2 regions of the Erythrobacter insulae genome follow, and region 2 is predicted to be linked to the other one. Evidence: predicted binding sites of a transcription regulator. Region 2 holds the regulator's gene; the other holds the start of a gene.
The links. Region 2 encodes LexA, which represses DNA repair genes until DNA is damaged. Its sites were predicted from a motif close to GTTCCNCNCTTGTTCT; they were not measured.

Region 1 (3,122 bases), 210 kb from region 2:
CGATCGTCGCATCTGCGATAGCCAATGAGCAGAATTCTTGAAGCCGCTCTAGGCAAGCGATTTGGCGCTGAGCTCGCGCTGCCCCGACGTGTTGAGAATCGCTTGGATCGAAATGCTCTCTTCCGCTTTGCTCGGTAAGATCGTTGCGCATTGACTGCGGAAGGCCTAATCGCTCGGCGTTATGCCAACAAATCCGAAACAATCCGAAGACCGGCCCGAAGGTGACCGTATTGCCAAACTTTTGGCGCGCGCTGGCGTTGCCAGTCGCCGGGAAATTGAACGAATGATCGCGGATAAACGCATCACACTTCACGGCAAGCCAGTGGAAACGCCTGCGACATTCCTGACATCTCTTCGGGGTGTTAGTGTCGATGGTAATCCGGTTGCCGGACCAGAGCCGACCACGATGTATCTGTTCAACAAGCCCACGGGCCTGATCACTGCAGAACGCGATATGGCCGGACGCCCAACGATTTACTCTGCGCTGACCAATGCTCTTCCCAAAGATGCCCCGCGTGTGATGCCGATCGGCAGGCTCGATCTTAATACCGAGGGCCTGTTGCTGCTAACCAATGATGGCGGGCTGAAACGTCAAATGGAACTACCCTCGACCGGTATCCCCCGGACATACCGGGCCCGTTCGTTTGGCGAGGTAACTCAGGAACAGCTCGAATCTCTGATCGAAGGCATAGAAATTGACGGGATTCGCTATGGTCCGATCAACGCCAATATGGAGCGGTCTTCAGGACGCAACATCTGGATTGAAATGACGATCACAGAAGGCAAGAACCGCGAAGTTCGCCGCGTCCTCGAACATCTTGGCCTGAAAGTGAACAGGTTGATCCGTACTGCGTATGGTCCGTTCCAGCTTGCCGATTTGCCTCGCGGGCAGGCCGCCCGCGTTCGCAAAGGTGACCTTGATCGCTTCGTGAGCGCAATGAAACGCGGCCAGGTGACATGAGGGTCATTGCCGGAGAATGGCGCGGGCGAAAGCTGTCCGCGCCCAAGGGCGATGCAACCCGTCCAACAGCGGATCGCACACGCGAGACGCTCTTTTCGATGCTCAACAGCCGGTTGGGCGGCTTTGAAGAGCTGCGCATCGCAGACCTTTTCGCGGGATCCGGTGCGCTGGGTCTGGAAGCATTGTCGCGGGGAGCAGCGCACTGCCTGTTTGTCGAAAATGACCGCGCAGCTGTCGATGTAATTCGCGCAAATATCACCGCGCTTGATGCTCGCGCTCGGTCAAGCGTGGAGGCGACATCGGTCATGCATCTGCGTCCTGCACGCGGGCCTTATGACCTTATCCTGCTGGACCCGCCTTATCATACAGGTGCAGGCTCGGTTGCGCTGGATCGTCTCAAACGGCTCGACTGGATCGGACCGGCTACGTGGATCGCGGTTGAAACCGCGTTTAACGAGGATGTAAAAGTCGATGGCCTCACCATCGAAAACGAACGCCGGATCGGCAAAGGAAAGCTCACCCTTTTGCGGCTTTGAAGCGGCTCTTGAGACAGTCTTGCTACCTATTGGACCTGGTTCCCGAAAGTGGGCATAGCAATTGGCTTCCCCCCCTTGCAGGACAATGCATTGTTCTCTACCTGTTCACCCCTTCACTATGACCGATATTGCCCCCTCCTCGCCCAGCGATGACGCTTCTATTCCCGCCTATGCCGCGCGATTGAATGCGCCGCAGCGCGACGCCGTTCTGACAACCGAAGGCCCCGTTCTGATGCTCGCCGGCGCGGGCACGGGCAAGACCGCTGCGCTGACTGCGCGGCTCGCGCATCTGGTTGCGACCCGGCGGGCGTGGCCCAGTCAAATCCTGTGCGTGACCTTTACCAATAAGGCCGCGCGCGAGATGCGGGAGCGCGTTGCAGGTCATTTGGGCGTCAATTCCGAGGGGATTCCGTGGCTCGGTACGTTCCATTCAATCTGCGCTAAAATGCTCCGTCGTCACGCGGAACTGGTTGGTCTGCAAAGCAATTACACCATAATCGACACCGACGATCAGCTACGCTTGCTCAAGCAGCAAATTGTCGATGCCGGCGAAGATGTGAAACGGTGGACTCCGCGCCAATTGGCTGGATTGGTCGATCGCTGGAAAAACCGGGGGCTTAATCCATCTGATATCGACGCGGGCGAGAACGAGGCGTTCGCCAATGGCAGAGGCCGTGAATTTTATCAGCTGTATCAAGACCGCTTGAAGGCGCTCAACGCCTGCGATTTTGGCGATCTAATGCTGCATATGCTCAATATCTTCCGCACCCACACCGATCTGCTCGCGGAATATCAGCAGCGCTACAAGTACATTCTGGTAGACGAATATCAGGATACAAATGCGGTTCAGTATCTTTGGCTGCGCCTGCTTGCGCAAAGCCATAAAAACATCTGCGTCGTCGGCGATGATGATCAGTCGATCTATTCATGGCGTGGCGCAGAAGTCGCCAATATCCTTAGGTTTGAAAAGGATTTTCCGGGCGCCCATGTTGTTCGTCTGGAGCAAAACTATCGCTCCACGCCGCAGATTTTGGGGGCAGCATCAGGTTTGATCCGCGCCAATTCCAATCGCCACGAGAAAACCCTGTGGACCGAAGCAAATGGCGGCGACAAAGTCCGAGTTATTGGGGTTTGGGATGCCCCTGAAGAGGCGCGGAGAGTCGGCGAAGAAATTGAGCGATTGGAAGCGGAAGGTGCGAGCCTCGATTCCATCGCAATTCTGGTGCGCGCGCAATACCAGACCCGCGAATTCGAGGATCGCTTTATCCAGATCGGGATCAATTACCGGATTATCGGAGGGTTCCGGTTTTATGAACGGGCGGAAATCCGGGATGCACTCGCCTATTTGCGCATTGTTGCCCAACCTCAGGACGACCTCGCGTTTGAGCGCATCTATAATCAACCGAAACGCGGGCTCGGCGCAAAAACTCTTGAGAAGATGCATCAACATGCACGGCGCCAGGGAATGCCACTTGCGGCGGCTTCATTAGAGCTTGCCGATAGCGATGAACTGCCCGCGCGCGCGGCAAACACAATTGGCGGCCTGATGCGCCATTTCCTTGCCTGGCGGGAAGCAGCGGAAACAATAAGCCCTTCGGACCTTCTGAGGCTTGTTCTGGATGAAT
Region 2 (3,122 bases):
TGCCGGAGGCACAGGCGCAGCTTTTCGCGCTTGCTCCCAAAATGCCAGGAACCCATGTCGAAACGCACCTTGCGTCCGGTCGATATCTCGCGAAGGATATCGCGGCTCTGCGGTCCCAGCCTTCTGCTGATCTGTCGGCAATGGATGGATATGCAATTTCAGGCGCTGGCCCGTGGAAGCTGATCGGAGAAAGCCGCGCAGGCGCTCCGTTTGGGGCCGCTGTAAAGGATGGGCAATGCATTCGGATATCTACCGGGGCACAGATGCCGGAAGGCTCGGACCGCGTTCTGATCCAGGAAAATGCCGAACTTGCGGCTAATTTTGTAGAACTGGCCAAGGGTGAGGTTCTTCCAGAGCCAGCCAGGCATGTCCGCTCGGCGGGATTTGATTTTGCGATCGGCCAAGTGATCCTTACCTCTGGGACGTTGATGGGCCCGGCTCAAATTGCGCTAGCCCTGGCCGCGGGTCATCATGCCATTTTGGTTCATCGTATTCCGCGAATTGCCGTGATCGATAGCGGAGACGAACTGGTCCGTTTGCCTGCCAAGGTTGAGGCGCATCAAATACCGGCCAGCAATGGTATGATGATCAATGCAATGCTGCGGCCTTTGGCGGGTGATGCCGCCTTGATTGGACCCGTTCCTGACAATCTGGACGCCCTAGCCCATGGGCTCGATCAAGCTTCCGATTGCGACATCATCATCACCTCTGGCGGGGCATCGGTGGGTGACCATGATTTGGTGCAGCAGGCTCTTCGAAATTGGGGTGCTGAGCTCACTTTCTGGAAGGTGGCGATTAAACCGGGCAAACCTTTGATGATCGCCACGAGGCAGCACGATGGCCGAAAAACCGTAATTCTTGGCCTGCCCGGCAATCCCGTTTCAAGCTTTGTGACGTGCTTTTTATTTGCCCTGCCCCTGATCCGGGCTGCGATGGGGAATGCAAACCCTTTGCCAAATGCTCAGAATATAATTGCAGCGGTCGATTTACCCGCGACCGGGAATCGCAGGGAATTTCTGAGGGGGATCAGTGATGGGGACACCGTTAGGCCTGCCGCAATTCAGGATTCAAGCGCATTAATGGCCTTGGCGCAGGCCAATTGTCTGATCGACCGCCCTGCCGGATCCCCGGCGATCAAAGCAGGCGATAGGGTTGCAGTTTATAACATCGACAATGGCGCAATTCAGCCGATTTGATTGCGTGCGGTCGCTTGACATCGATTATAATGTTGCTTATTCGTTCCACATTCGTTCACCTTATTGGCGGACGGTCAGTGTTCGCGATGCACTCACCACAGTGCCTCTTGCAACGCGTATCAATGGCACTGTGGAGCCTGTTCAGGTGACCATGAGAAGTGCGTCTTAGGGAGTACACTCCATGCTGACTGCAAAGCAGCACGAATTGATCCGCTTTATCCAGAAACGTCTGGACGAATCCGGTATTTCACCAAGCTTTGAAGAGATGAAAGAAGCTCTCGATCTTAAAAGTAAATCGGGGGTCCATCGGCTTATCTCTGCCCTTGAAGAGCGCGGCTTTATTCGCCGATTGCCCAACCGCGCCCGCGCGCTTGAGGTTATCAGAATGCCTGAAGATGCGACACCGACCCCGCGCGCGGCGATAGCTGCGAATGATGCGGTTGCATCCGCCTCGGCTGTCATGAAAGCCGCGCCTGAGCCGGCAAATGATGTGATTGAAATTCCGCTGCACGGGCGCATCGCGGCAGGGGCTCCGATTGAAGCGCTTGAGGGCCAAACTTCACTGCCTGTACCAGCGGCCTTGCTGGGACCAGGTGAGCATTACGCCCTTGAAGTGTCCGGTGATTCCATGATCGAAGCCGGTATCTTTGATGGTGATTTCGCTCTTGTAAGGCGCACAGAAAGTGCGCGCGACGGTGAGATCGTTGTCGCACTTGTGCGCGGCGAAGAAGCCACGCTTAAATACCTTCACAAGGATGGCGGGCGTGTCCGACTTGATCCGGCCAATGCTGCCTATGATCCGCAGGTATACGGCTCTCACGAGGTACAGGTACAAGGCAAGCTTGCCGGGCTTTTGCGCCGTTATCACTGATTAACGGGATTTCGTGCGTGTGCGGGGTTGGGTTATCGCTCTTCCCCGCGCCACCATCCATGATCCCCCTGCTTTTGAGAGACACTGGTCACGCGCTGGTTCGTCAGATTTATCGCAAGGCCGCCCGACTTCTGAAGATAGCCTCTATCTGCTTTCAACCATTTCGGGGAACATGACCGCGGGAGGAACCGGTCGGCGATCACAATATCTGATCGTTCACAGGCAGCTGCAAGAGCGCGCTCTTCGACCAGATCACGATTACGGGCCATCATGATCACCCAAGCACGGCCGCCGCGTTCAATCGTGAGAATGCAGAATTCCCTCGAGCATTGAGCGCCGGGCCAATTTTCCATTGAAACCGGCTGACCAGTTACACTGGCAAGTTCCAGCAGGTTGTCTTTGGAATAGGATGATCGGCTATCGCGCAGGGAAAGCAGCTGACGCTCACCGGATTCATGAGTAAGGGTCACACCGACATGGCGCCCTTCTCGCCCGACCAAAATATCCGGTATCGGCGTCATAAACAGCGATAGAGCCCCTGCGGATATGGGCACAAAGCCCCAAAATCGCGGTTTCCCGTTCCACAACGCGAGCCACAATGATCCGCCAACGAAGAGCGAGATAGTCCCAAACCCCATTTGCGGCATCAGCTTGACTGATCCGGGCTGCGCTGAGGTGAAATGCGCAATGGCTAACAGGCTGTCCAGTGAGATTTGGACCAGCCACCACGCTGGCTTGCCAAGTCCGACGATATCCAAAAATAGCCCAAGCGCAATCAGCGGCATGGAAAGAAAAGTAACCAATGGAATGGCGATGACATTGGCGAATGCGCCGTAAACGCCGGCTCTGTGAAAATGGAACAGAACGATGGGCATTAGAGCAATTTCGATCACCAGACCCGTGAAGAACAGCATGATAATCTGGCGTCCGCTCCGCCGCCACCATGGCTCCTCGCGCGGGGATAGAAACGTTCGCACAACGCTTGAAGAATGAAGCGCGACAATCGCCAGCACGGCGCAAAAACTCATTTGGAAACTAGGGCCCACGACGCTTTC

Region 1: a site for LexA is predicted at 1,590-1,605, ahead of FGU71_RS11295 (ATP-dependent helicase). Genes of this name have one in related genera too.

Annotation. Positions count from the first base shown of each region.
Region 1 covers NZ_VHJK01000001.1:2,416,343-2,419,464, reverse strand. Annotated here, with positions in the region: gene FGU71_RS11310 (aromatic ring-hydroxylating oxygenase subunit alpha) at 1-41, shown strand, start outside; gene FGU71_RS11305 (pseudouridine synthase) at 182-961, shown strand; gene rsmD (16S rRNA (guanine(966)-N(2))-methyltransferase RsmD) at 958-1,497, shown strand; gene FGU71_RS11295 (ATP-dependent helicase) at 1,616-3,122, shown strand, end outside.
Region 2 covers NZ_VHJK01000001.1:2,622,614-2,625,735, reverse strand. Annotated here, with positions in the region: gene FGU71_RS12290 (molybdopterin molybdotransferase MoeA) at 1-1,196, shown strand, start outside; gene lexA (transcriptional repressor LexA) at 1,378-2,067, shown strand; gene FGU71_RS12280 (ComEC/Rec2 family competence protein) at 2,100-3,122, opposite strand, start outside.